Regions from separate parts of the Paenibacillus puldeungensis genome, predicted to be linked through region 4. Evidence: riboswitches for the same ligand, from Rfam matches in the RefSeq annotation. Region 4 holds a riboswitch; each other region holds the start of a gene.
The links. A riboswitch is a leader RNA that binds a small molecule or an ion and turns the genes downstream of it on or off. The one in region 4 is predicted to bind cyclic di-AMP.
Positions count from the first base shown of each region.

Region 1: it holds a riboswitch for cyclic di-AMP, as region 4 does, so the genes downstream of both, ACFQ3W_RS17725 (TrkH family potassium uptake protein) here and ACFQ3W_RS13670 (hypothetical protein) in region 4, are expected to answer to the same signal.
Region 2: it holds a riboswitch for cyclic di-AMP, as region 4 does, so the genes downstream of both, ACFQ3W_RS05280 (3D domain-containing protein) here and ACFQ3W_RS13670 (hypothetical protein) in region 4, are expected to answer to the same signal.
Region 3: it holds a riboswitch for cyclic di-AMP, as region 4 does, so the genes downstream of both, ACFQ3W_RS22290 (KamA family radical SAM protein) here and ACFQ3W_RS13670 (hypothetical protein) in region 4, are expected to answer to the same signal.

Region 1 is NZ_JBHTLM010000014.1:17,304-20,510, forward strand. Features, by position in the region: gene ACFQ3W_RS17720 (potassium channel family protein) at 1-182, opposite strand, end outside; gene ACFQ3W_RS17725 (TrkH family potassium uptake protein) at 199-1,536, opposite strand; cyclic di-AMP (ydaO/yuaA leader) riboswitch at 1,610-1,767, opposite strand; gene ACFQ3W_RS17730 (CPBP family intramembrane glutamic endopeptidase) at 2,060-3,207, shown strand, end outside.
Region 2 is NZ_JBHTLM010000003.1:77,439-80,645, forward strand. Features, by position in the region: gene ACFQ3W_RS05265 (transporter substrate-binding domain-containing protein) at 1-82, shown strand, start outside; gene ACFQ3W_RS05270 (amino acid ABC transporter permease) at 179-838, shown strand; gene ACFQ3W_RS05275 (amino acid ABC transporter ATP-binding protein) at 825-1,547, shown strand; cyclic di-AMP (ydaO/yuaA leader) riboswitch at 1,720-1,892, shown strand; gene ACFQ3W_RS05280 (3D domain-containing protein) at 1,896-2,585, shown strand; gene ACFQ3W_RS05285 (polysaccharide deacetylase family protein) at 2,636-3,207, opposite strand, start outside.
Region 3 is NZ_JBHTLM010000023.1:45,198-48,404, forward strand. Features, by position in the region: gene ACFQ3W_RS22285 (methyl-accepting chemotaxis protein) at 1-596, shown strand, start outside; gene ACFQ3W_RS22290 (KamA family radical SAM protein) at 698-1,852, opposite strand; cyclic di-AMP (ydaO/yuaA leader) riboswitch at 2,020-2,161, opposite strand; gene cobS (adenosylcobinamide-GDP ribazoletransferase) at 2,211-3,026, opposite strand; gene cobU (bifunctional adenosylcobinamide kinase/adenosylcobinamide-phosphate guanylyltransferase) at 3,023-3,207, opposite strand, start outside.
Region 4 is NZ_JBHTLM010000009.1:28,955-32,161, forward strand. Features, by position in the region: gene ACFQ3W_RS13665 (ATP-binding protein) at 1-452, opposite strand, end outside; cyclic di-AMP (ydaO/yuaA leader) riboswitch at 965-1,126, shown strand; gene ACFQ3W_RS13670 (hypothetical protein) at 1,242-1,646, shown strand; gene kdpF (K(+)-transporting ATPase subunit F) at 1,773-1,850, shown strand; gene kdpA (potassium-transporting ATPase subunit KdpA) at 1,878-3,207, shown strand, end outside.

The DNA of each region.
Region 1 (3,207 bases), on a different contig from region 4:
TTCAAGACTTCCTCATCCGTTGCATCCGCTACGACAGCATGCGTCAGATGATCGCTCATTTCGTCGACCAGCTCCTCATTCCGGTCAATGCCTAGGACCTCATAGCCAAGATCCATGAGCTCCAGTGCCAAACTTGAGCCAAAACGCCCAAGTCCGATCACTACAAACTGCTGTGTTTTCATCGTTTGGTTAATCCCCTTATCCTATAATCATTTTGCCTTCCGGGTGGCGATATAATTCTTTACCCTTCTTCGGTCCAAGCGCATAAGCCAGCGTCAGCGGTCCGAGCCGTCCGGCGAACATGGTGAGGCTAATAATAATTTTACCGATCACTGTCAGTTTTCCGGTTAACCCCATCGTTAGACCGACGGTACCAAACGCAGAGGTCGTTTCAAACAAAATGCTAAGGAAGCTTGCATCCTCCGTCGTTGACAGCACCATGGCCACCGCAATGACCAGGAACAAGGATAACATCGTAAGTGTGATTGCCTTGAAGATCCGTTCTTGAGTAAGCCGGTAACGAAACAGCACAAGGTCGGAGCGTCCACGAATCATGGAAGCCACCGCGCCAACGAGAATCGTAAATGTCGTTGTTTTGATCCCGCCCCCGGTAGAGCTAGGCGAAGCCCCGATAAACATCAGAATAATGATGAAAAATTGGGTTGCCTGGCGCAATGCACCGATATCGAGCGTATTGGCTCCCGCCGTTCTTGGCGTAACCGATTGAAAGAAGGAGCTCCAAATTTTCCCGCTCCAACCCAGTGGTTCAAGCGTTCTAGGATTCGTGAATTCAAATATGAAAATGACAATCGCGCCGATCAAAATCAGAGCGGAAGTCATAGATAGTACGACTTTGGAATGTAGCGAAAATCTGCGATGTCGCCGAAATTCAATGATGTCAGATAATACAATAAACCCGATGCCACCAGATACAATCAGGAACATGGCAACAAAGTTGACGATGGGATCAGCGACATATTGCGTCAGGCTCCTATATTCTCCGAATAAATCGAACCCCGCATTGTTAAACATAGACACCGCATGCCATACACCGTAATACAACGCCCTCCCAATCGGCATATCAAATGACCAGCGGATGGCAAAGATTAGGGCCGCGCAGGATTCAATAACGAGGGAATACATCAATACCTTTCGAATTAATCTTACGATACCCTCCATCGTGTTTTGGTTCATCGCCTCTTGGAGGAGTAAACGGTCTCTAAGCGATATTTTGCGTTTCAAAACGAGTGAGAACAACGTTGCCATGGTCATGAAGCCGAGACCGCCCACCTGTATTAACATGACAATGACAACTTGCCCAAACGTGGAGAAATAGGTGCCGGTGTCGCGAACGACCAAGCCCGTAACGCAAGTAGCTGAAGTGGCCGTAAACAGTGCATCAACAAAAGGCAACGTCGTTCCCTTTGTGCTGGAAATCGGGAGCATCAGCAAAACCGAACCCAGCAAAATAATAAGCGCAAATCCCATCACCAAAATTTGTGGCGGAGATAAGCTGATTTTTTTGAAGAACAACATATTCACCTCATCGTTGTAGTTAAAAAAGAACAAAAGAAAAAAAGCACTGGATTTCCAATGCCTTTCGGTGTTTGGCTCCTGTTGCAAAGGCCTACGAGGTTAGCTGCCGGATTCGGACATGCACAGTTGCCCTATTCGCTGGTTGTGGCAAGTAGCCGCAAGTTTACGCGAAATTCACCCCCAAAAAATCGGTTCCCCCGTTTTCAAATTGAAATTCGGCCGATATTCTTTTTTTCATAAATTTTCATTTCATTTTCGTCAAATGGATTATAATCCTTATTCACTTCCACTACAAAGTTGTATTTCCATGAAAAAGCTGTAAAATTGGCTAAAAGCAGCGAAACAATCTTTAAGTTCGCTTTAAATCTGAGTCATGCTAAGGCTGGCAGATGTTATTGCGCCTTTACAAGATTTTCCCTTCTGCTATGGCGAAGGTTTTAACGCTGTGTTATCTTTACTTTGACGCACTTGGAAACAATTCATGCGATTTCAAACAAATTATTATTAAAGGAGTTCTTTGGAAATGAATTCTTCCACGAAACCATTCGGTCGCATCCTAAATCAAAAATCGATCTGGGTGCTGGCCGCTCTCGGACTGATTATTTTCTTGTTTGTACAAGTATTTCCATCAACGGCTTCTGAAACACTGGAAATGGACCAATCAAACAAGGTCATCTCCAAGCAGCAAGCCAGAAATGAAGCGATAAAATTCGCTCAATCCGTATTACAAATGAAATTAGACGGGCAGGAGCAGGCACTAGTTACTTACGAGACCAATTCAGATCTTTATGGTTATTTAACCAAAGAGGACCTGCTGGCATCATTTTCGAAGAAATATGAGAAAAAATTTCCTTACGACGTTTTTCGTGTTCATTTTACCCACCCGGATGCGGTATTAAACCAGCTTAACGTTGACGTACATATGACGACCGGCCAAGTCGTCCGATTTGAGAAAGTCGCTTCAGCCAGCACGGCCAATAAACAAATGATGCTGAAATATGGTAGCGAAACCGAAGCTTCTTTACGTTCTTGGGAAGGGGACATGACCCTCGCGGAAAAGGAAAAGCTCGCCGAACCTTACCTAAAAGCATTCGGGTTCCAAAGCGATCAACTGGAACTGGCATCCAAAGAAGGAGACGTCGGTCTCCTGTATCATGTACCCGGATCCAAAGTAGGAGAATCCCAGGCTCAGATCAAATTGCATTATGAATACGGCGCGGTCTCCTCGCTGGAAAGCTCCTTTTCGGTGCCACAGTCACATACGGATTATGTAAAGGGACAGACCAAAATTGCTAACTGGCTCACCTTTGGAGGATATGCTCTGTTTACGCTCGTGCTTGGCATTTTGGCTATAGTATACAGCGCTCTGACTAGAATGCATACCTCCTTTAAAAGAGGTATATTCCTAGCCTCCGTCTATTTCATTCTTTCCATGGCAGGAACGATCAATATGCTCCCGGCCTTCCAATCGGAGAGCACGGAGACCGGTGTTATCATGTTCGCACTAATCTTTCAAGGTCTGGTAACGCTATTCCTCGCCGCCTCCGTCTATTTCTCACTCGTCGGTGGAGACGGGCTGTGGCGGAAAAGTGAGCTGCGCTTATGGGCTCGGGCCAAGGAGCCAGGCTACGGTCGCCAAGTGCTCACTTCCATGGGCCAAGGATACGCTTG
Region 2 (3,207 bases), on a different contig from region 4:
CAACAAGACGCTGGATCGCCTGATTTCAAGCGGAAGCATCGATAAATTTGTGGCCGATGCGAGCGCACTTGCCGAAAAATAAGTAACGGATCGATCTGCAGAAAATAGCGGAGCTCATTCGCTATTTTCTATTTTTTTGTTTTAGGTTTTTAGGTAAAATAGGAGGAATGATCGCTTTATGAATCTCATTGATATGTTTATCGAATATCGGAGCTATTTTCTAACCGGTTTGCAATATACCCTTTTGCTCGCAGCCATCGGGGTATTTTGTGGCTTTATTCTAGGGATGATTGTTGCGTTGATCCGTATGTCTTCCTGGGGGATTGTCCGTTTTATAGGTCACGCGTGGGTAGAATTTCTGCGTGGTACTCCAATGCTTGTGCAGTTATTTATTATTCACTACGGTTTTCCTACAATCGGAATTAGTTTTTCCCCGATTGAATCCGGTGCGATTACGTTATCGATTAACAGTTCCGCTTATTTGGCAGAAATTTTCAGGGCAGGAATTCAAGGCGTTGACCGCGGACAAGGAGAGGCGGCGCGTTCTTTGGGGATGACGCGTGGAATGGCTTTACGGTTTATAATTATTCCACAAGCGGTTAAGACAGTGCTTCCAGCGATCGGCAATGAGTTCGTAACGATTATCAAGGAATCGTCTATCGTTTCGATCATCGGGATCACCGAGCTCATTTTCCAATCCGGTGCGATTGTCGGTATTACGTATAACGGGATGACACCATACTTAATCGTAGCGGTTATGTACTTTATCCTGACATTTACCTTATCCCGTATATTAGGTATATTCGAAAGGAAGTTGAAGACCAGTGATCATCGTTAATGATTTGCATAAAAAATTCGGTTCGCTGCATATTTTGAAGGGCATTGACTTGGAAATCTCTAAAGGGGAAGTCGTCGTAGTCATTGGCCCTAGTGGTTCGGGGAAAAGTACTTTTCTGCGCTGCTTGAACCTGCTAGAAGAGCCGACCCAAGGTGAAATTAAGTTTGAGGGCGAGTCCATTACAGGAAAGGGGCACAACATTAATAAGACCCGTGAAAAGATGGGGATGGTGTTCCAGCAATTTAATTTGTTCCCGCACAAAACGGTAATCGATAACATCACCTTAGCGCCGATTCGCGTGAAGAAGATGGATAAGAGCAAAGCGGAAGCAATAGCTATGGATTTGCTGCGCACAGTCGGTCTTGAAGACAAGCGGGACGCATATCCATCCCAGCTGTCCGGCGGTCAGAAGCAGCGGATTGCCATTGCCCGGGCGTTAGCCATGGAACCGCATGTGATGCTGTTTGATGAACCTACGTCTGCACTTGACCCCGAGATGGTCGGTGAGGTGCTTGACGTTATGAAAAAGCTGGCTGAGCGCGGTATGACGATGGTAATCGTAACCCATGAGATGGGCTTTGCCCGCGAGGTAGGAGATCGAATCTTGTTCATGGACCAAGGCGTTATCGTCGAGCAAGGAACACCACAGCAAGTATTTGGTTCGCCACAGCATCAGCGGACACAGGATTTTTTAGGAAAAGTGCTATAATATCTCGCTATTTAAGGACCGTCCGGTTGATCTGGGCGGTTTTTAATTTTGATGACAGGATCAACTAAATAGATAACAATATGTTTACTTCTAGGCTTGAGAAAGGCGCGTTGCGTCGGCCTTATTTTTAGTTGGGAATATTTTCACGTTCAATTGGTAACAAAATTGTGATATATTCAAAAGGCCGAAACCTGCTCCAAGCAGGTGCGGGGGACGATTTATGAAGACAGATGGCTATTGATGGCTATCGATGTTTTCTTGGGGTGAAGCGCTTACTTAAGCGCCGGGGACAATCCTTTTTCCCGAATCCGACAACTAACTCCGCAGGCGATCGCAAAGGAGGGCATCATGTTGAAACAACGTATTTGGTCTAAGGTTTTAAAATCAGCGGTCGCAGCCGCAAGTATTGCAATGGTTCTTCAGACGGCACCCGTATATGCGGACACAGTACATAAGGCTAAGGAGGGAGACACCTTCTACGAATTGGCCCAGAAGTACGGAGTGAATCTTGTGCAGTTGATGAATGCGAATAAGGATGTTAATCCAACGAATATTTACGAAGGGATGGACATCACTATCCCTGGGAAGGAACTTCGTGCCTTATCCACAGCCGGGCCTGCTAAGATTGAAACCATAGAGGCTGCAAAAGCAGCTGTATCGCCACTTAGCGTAATATCTGCCGAAAATATGGTTGAGGCGTGGGGCAAGACGTTTAATTACAGTAGCACACTGCAGGTAAAAGCGAGCGCTTATTCCGCAGCCGAAAGTGAGAACGGAAAATGGGGAGCTGTCGACTATTTCGGTAAGCCTCTAAAGCTGGGTACGATCGCGGTCGATCCGAAAGTGATTCCTATGGGCACCAAGGTGCTCGTTACTGGTCACAGCCATTCAGGACTTCCGAAGCAGGCATTTGTGGCGACAGCTAGCGACCAGGGCGGAGCAATAAAAGGCCGGCGTATCGATATTTTTATCCCCGGTAGCCAAAAAGCGGTAGCTCATTTCGGCTATCAGGACGTAACACTTTATATTTTAAACTAGTTTAAAAATAAAAGGGCTTTCCTTAAAGGGAGAGCCCTTTATTTTTATAGTTATCGGTATTTGACGGTATGCAGTAGCTCGGTCAAATCGACAAAGCTGTAGCCGCTGGCTTTGAGAAAACGGATAATTTCCGGCAATGCCTTGACCGTTCCTGTCAAGTCAGAGCCTACCCCTCCGCCGCCATGGTGGAGAACGATGGAGCCGGGGCCAACGGAAGATAAGACATTTCGCTTAACCTTTTCTTTGCTAAGACCTTTCCAATCCAAAGAATCCACGTCCCAATTGACGATCATATATCCGTTTTTCTTAAGCCATTTGACCTGTTCTTCCTTTATCTCACCGTAAGGTGGACGGATCAGCTTTGGCCTATAGCCAACGGTGCGCTGTATAACTTTTTCCGTGCGCAAGATTTCATTTTGAAACTGTTTCAACGAACGTTTCTTGAAAGCAGGGTGGCTAAAGGAGTGATTCCCTATAAGATGTCCTTCGGAGTGGATTCGTTTTACAAGTGTGGGAAACTTCTTAGCTCGACTACCAACGATGAAAAAGGTCGCCTTCACCCCTTCCTTTCGCAGAGCTTCTAAAATTTGAGGTGTGAATCTGGGATCAGGCACATCGTCAA
Region 3 (3,207 bases), on a different contig from region 4:
TGACGCACATCCGTGTTTTGAACGAACGCTCTGAATCCATTGCGAGTGTGGTCGGAACGATTACTGAAATCACGAAGCAGATTAATATTCTTGCCTTAAACGCTGCGATCGAAGCGGCTCGAGCCGGTGAAAACGGCAAGGGATTTGCCGTCGTGGCCGAGGAAGTGCGGAAGCTGGCTGAGCAATCGCGCCTCGCCATGGAAGAAATCGGGGAATATTTGCTGAGCATTCGCGAGGAATCGGAAAACTCTGTCAACGCTATGCACCGCGCCAGTCAAGAAATTGTGTCCGGTACCGACCGGGTAAAGAAAGCTGGGCTTGCCTTCGAACAATTAACCCGGCTCATTGACAATATCAATTTGACGATCCAATCTGTATCCGCCTCTACGCAAGAGGTGTCCGCCGGTACGGAGGAAGTCACCGCCTCTGTAGAGGAATCGGCAAACATTACAGCCAAATCGCTTGAGAACATGGAACAAATTTCGAAATATTCCGAGCAACAGCTCAGCGAAATGGAATCACACGCCAAAACAGTTCGCTCGCTGCATGAGCAAGCTTTGTCCCTAAGAGAGTCCATTGGGAAGTTTCAAGTGTAGCTGGCACAATTGCTGATTACCAGTAGAAGACGTACTCCATGCACCGAAGCCGGTCAAGGGAGTACGTCTTTTTTGATACATTATATATTTGCGTTTGAGCCCTACACGCCAATATCTGATAGTTCAAGCGCAGTCTGGCAGCTATCCTTCTTACTCTCCGGTTTCCTCCAGTACGCCCCGCTCCCCGGCAGATCATCAAACCATGCGGCATCGTCCGGGCATTCTAGCACCATAAACTTGCCGTATTCGTTATCGCGGGATTGGTGATACTTCAAATAGGCTTGACCGTTTTCAATCGCCAATATCTCTATTTTGCCCGAGGCATGACTCATGGATAGACGAACGCGTTTCCCAAGCCCTGAAGTTCGTGCTTTGGCTTCCTCCACAAGGCTGTATGCCCGTTTAAGCGGGATAACAAAATCAGAGTTTCCGGCCACTGGGCGGTTGATGAAAAAATAATACGGTGTCACGCCTGCCCAAGATAAGCGGTCTAGCAGATCTCCTAGAACGGCAGAATCATCGTTAATGCCTTTAAGAATTGGTGTTTGATTAACGACGATCGCTCCGGCATCATGCAGCGCTTGAAAACCACGTACGGCCTCCGGCGTAATTTCGCGGGGATGGTTAATATGAGCCATGACATAAATCCGCTTCTCCACGCTCGAGAATTCCTTGATTAGCTCGAGCAGCTCGGGATCTTCGTAAATGCGCATTGGATTGAACACCGGAATTTTGGAGCCGAGGCGTATGATTTTAACATGCTCGATGGACCGTAGTTTCTCCAGTATGGTACGAAGCTTCTTTGTGGCAAGAATGAGACTGTCGCCGCCAGTCAGAAGTACATTGTTAATTTCGGGGTGGTTAGCAATATACTCAATGCCTGGAGTCACGTCGGACATCGCTTCCTTCACATCATTGCGGAACAGCCGTTTTCGGAAACAGTATCGACAGTATGAACCACATACCTCGGACACGATTAACAAAGCAGTTGTCCGATATTTGTGCTGGCAGCCAGGAACAACATAATTGGCGGCTTCGTCGGAGGCATCCCAGCGCCCATACTCCTTGAGTTCTCCCGTGTTTGGGATAACCAGCTTGCGGATCGGATCCTCAGGATCATTCCAGTCAATGAGTTTCAGATAATAGTCGTTTGCTCGAAATACGAATTTGTCGGTGATGGGACGTAGTTCTTCACGCTCATGTTCGAATAACTGTTTCACCTTTTCAATGTCGGTAATAAACTTGGGCTGTGCCATGCTCGATCTCCTCCTTTGAATGTGACGATTCGTAATGAAGAGAAGCGAGAAACCAATCGCAGTGAATGATATAGCACTCCGCCTTAATTTCGCGGTGAGAGGTCTTATAAAAAAACAAAAAGACCCTATAAAAAGGGTCAATGATGGATGACTGAAAATATGAGGAATTATGACCCATCCACTGCAAACGAGGTTAGCTGACGGGCTCGGGAAAGATGGATCCCTACGTTCTGATGTAAACGATTCGCCCCAATGATTGGTTCCCCCGCTTTTCGACTTTACTCATCGAAAACTAAGCGTATTATTATGTTAACTCAAATTTGGAGGCGTTGTCAAAGTTTGTTGTTAAGGTCGCGTATCACCGAAACAAAATCACTGCGAAAAGGAGCAATAAGACCTCCAGTCCTTCGTTCAATGCCCCATAGGTATCGCCGGTTAATCCGCCAAGTTTTGCGTTTATGCGGCGGGCTGCCCAGGTCCCCATCCCCCAAGCAAGTATAGGGTGGAGCAAAAAATAGAAGAGCAGCTGCAGCCAGGGTAGCTCAGTCCCTCTCCCCACCAAAGAGATTTCTGCCAGCAGCATACCTGATGCCGATAGCAGGAATGCGAGCACGCCAGAATGGACAGCAGCACGGGTTTCAAAACCCTGAAAATGACTAGCTAGGCCTTCACCCTGCCGGGCCTTAGGCCATGTCCGCATCGCCCAAGTCATGAACCATCGGCTCCATACTGGTGCCGTCATGAAGGCCAGCCCGGTGTAAAAGGGGCCTTTTTCCAGCAAGGAGACAATAAGCGACATTTTGAGAAGTAGCAGCAATACGCAAGCCATTACTCCCATCGCACCGACTCGGCTATCCTTCATAATTTCCAGCATTTTATCCCGGGATCTATAGCTGAGCAATCCGTCGGCGGTGTCCATCCAGCCGTCCAAATGAAGCCCGCCGGTAATCCATACCCAAACTACGAGTGTCAGGACCGCAGCAGGGAGCGCAGGGAGCGCCAAAGAGAATATAGCGGCTGCAGCCCAGATCAGTAATCCGATCACCGCTCCCACAAGCGGATAGTACTTTGCGCTTCTGCGCAGCAGATCGGGCGTAAAATCGAGCTCCACACGGATCGGAAACCTGGACAAAAATTGAAAGGCAGCTAATATCGGACGATCCTTCCGGCTCATAATCGATACTCCCTGCTTTTTAATTCAATGGGAATTCCGGCAGTAACGAGAAAAAACTGATCCGAAATGTCGGCGATTGTCTGGTTCAGCATTCCTGCTAAATCACGGTACAGCCTTCCTAACGGATATTCCGGGACGATCCCGCTTCCTACCTCATTGGTTACCAGAACAATGGTACCTG
Region 4 (3,207 bases):
ACTTGCCGGGAGACATTGTCTAACAAGGAGTGAATGTCTGTAATATTGCTCATCTGCTGGCTGAGCTCATAAAGTACGGCTGTGTGCGCCTCCCTCTGCTTGGAGTAGAGCAGTTGCCGTTTCAGCTTTACCGCCAGGCTGGCCGTTAACGTGGCGACTGCCAAATAAACGCCGAATGAAATTAAATAGCGCAAGTCCGTTATACCGAAACTCAGAAAGGGAGAAACGAAGAAGAAATCGAAAGCCAGAACCCCCAAAACGGCTGCGTACAAAGCAGGACGTAGTCCCCAAAAGGCGGCGCTTAGAAGTACAGGTAGCAAAAAAAGAAGCGCTACATTGACTAAATCAAAAGCAAGACCGAATGGATGCATTGCGACGGTCATGCAAGCGATGAGCAGTGTGATGCTTACATAAGGCATCCAGATCGTTTTCAGCTTGTGCATTTTGTGCATTTTTACCCCTTCCTGTCTGTCATGTATCCGTTCCTACTATAAGTTTAGGGTAATGTAAAAAAGAAATAAAATAAACCGGTTATAGGTGTAAAAATTCCATAAAAATGCGTGAAAAGTCCTATAATCATGAGTATTTGAGAGAAAATTGAAGATTCTCCGTTTTGATAACGCTAACTTAATCTTAATATTCCATATTTCAACGAATATTCGAACTGTGACGTTTTACAAAAAAAATTCCGAAGAGTAAGATACGGTCCATGAGTTGAATTGCTATTCGATTCTGAATTGGGGTGCCGATCAAAAACGGGGGAGTAAACGGACTGAAAGCTTGTGTGTGAGAGCAAGTTGATCAGAACTGTTTGGGACGGATTTCTTCGCTCATGAATCATTTAAACCGAAGATAGGGCGTCTCTCACCGCCCGAAGCCGTCAGCTAACCCGCAGGCGAAACGAAGCATGTTTTTTTGAGGGAGAGGATGAATCAACCGCTTGTAATTGATTTTTATAAATAATGATTTATAAACGCTGAGTCCTTGATGTTAAGGAACGGGGGAACCAATGGAAGCCGCAATCGGCTTCATGGGGTGAATCACCAGGCACTTTCGGTGCAGGGTGTAGGGCGACTCTCACGCCCGAATCCGTCAGCTAACCTCGTAAGCGTATTGGAGAGGCAACATTTGTCGCGAGCCGATCAGGATGACTGCGTCATGATCAAGAAGCCGCGGAAAAGGTTCCTCTTTTCCAAAGCTTCTTTTTTGTTGCCTTTTTCCTTGATTAGGAGGAGGAGCGCATGGAGAAAAGCCGTATTTTAGTGGCCGCTTCAAATAAAGCGGGGAGAAACTTCATTCGGTTGCTTATGCATCAAAACGTTCCGGTAGCAGCCTTAACCAATAACAAAAGGGAAGAAAAGCTGCTGAGGGAAATCGGAGTAAATGAGATTTTGCGTGTAAGTACTACCCGTAATAAGGCAGGGGAGATGCCTGTATTTCCGATCGGGCGAGTTTTCATTTTTGAGTCCAGTCTACCGTTGAGCTGCCAGTATTTGCAGTTTGTTGCCCGGTTTTCCTGCAAAGCGACAACTGTTGTGACGACCACGTGGCATCCCGAGGCGATTTATAAAAAACTCGGTGCTTCCTATGTGGTATACACAAAAAACGGGGAAGTCGGGTTTCTACTCAGCGATCTGACTGATTAACTATTGGAGGAGTGTCGTGATGCTGGATATTGGGATGATACTAACGTTGACCGCAGCCTTCGCGCTTGTGATCGGGTTTGTCGTTTGGTGCGGAAGAACGATAGAGGATGCGGGAGGCGAACGCGAATGACAATCGTGTTGATTTTCACGCTTGCATTGCTGATCTACCTGATCTATGCCTTGCTTCATCCGGAAAAGTTTTAATGAGTTTTTTTAGTGGGAGGAACGGTCATGGATATATTTCAAATTGTAATTGTGATCGGCATCTTGATGCTGATTGCCAAACCGCTCGGGAATTATTTGTATCACGTCTTCTCTAACGAACCTAATCGTACGGATAAAATATTTGGGTGGGCCGAGAAGCCTATCTATGCGATCATCGGGTTGAAGAATCGCGCGGGCATGAGCTGGAAGCGGTACGCGGTTAGCTTTATCGCAACCAACTTCGTACTCGTCGCGGTAAGTTACTTGCTGCTGCGGGTGCAGAGCGGCTTGCCGCTTAATCCGAACGATACCGGCAATATGGAGCCAACGCTGGTGCTGAACACGGTTATAAGCTTCATTACGAACACAAACCTGCAGCATTACAGCGGCGAGACAGGGCTGACCTATTTCACTCAAATGGCCGTGATCATGATGATGATGTTTACGTCAGCAGCTACCGGCTTCTCGGTAGCGGTCGCGTTTGTCCGGGGCATTACAAGCAAGGGCAAGACGCTGGGTAACTTCTTTGAGGATTTCGTCAAGGCGCATACGCGGATTTTTTTTCCGCTGGCGGTGATCGTCACGCTCGTGCTGGTCGCGCTGCAGGTACCGCAGACGCTTGATCCTACGCTGACGGTAACGACGCTGCAGGGTACGACGCAGCATATCGCCATCGGGCCTATCGCCTCGCTGGAGTCGATCAAGCATTTGGGTACCAACGGCGGCGGCTTCATGGGTGCCAACTCGGCGCATCCGTTTGAGAATCCGAGCCCGCTGACCAATGTGATCGAGATCCTGTCGATGTGGTCGTTGCCCGCGGCGCTGCCTTTTATGTACGGCAGATTCGCAAAGAGCCGCAAGCAGGGGTGGGTTATATTCTCGGCGATGATGGTTTTGTTCCTCGTATTCCTTACCGTTGTCTATACAGCCGAGAAGAGCGGCAATCCGGCGCTGAACGCGTTTGGTATCGATGCTTCACAGGGCAGCATGGAGGGGAAAGAGGTACGCTTCGGCATTGCCCAATCTGCGCTGTTCACTACCGTGACGACGGCAGCGACGACCGGCACGGTCAACAATATGCACGATACGCTGACCCCGCTCGGCGGTCTGGTGCCGCTGGCGGAGATGATGCTGAACGTCGTATTCGGCGGAAAAGGCGTCGGACTGGTCAATATGCTGATGTATGCCATACTCGCCGTATTCATCTGCGGACTGATGGTCGGCCGCACGCCGGAGTTCCTTGGCCGCAAGATTGAGCCGCGTGAGATGAAGCTGATCGCGATTGCGATTCTGGTGCATCCGTTCATTATTCTGGCGCCGACGGCAATCGCCTTCCTGACCGATCTCGGCCAGGGGG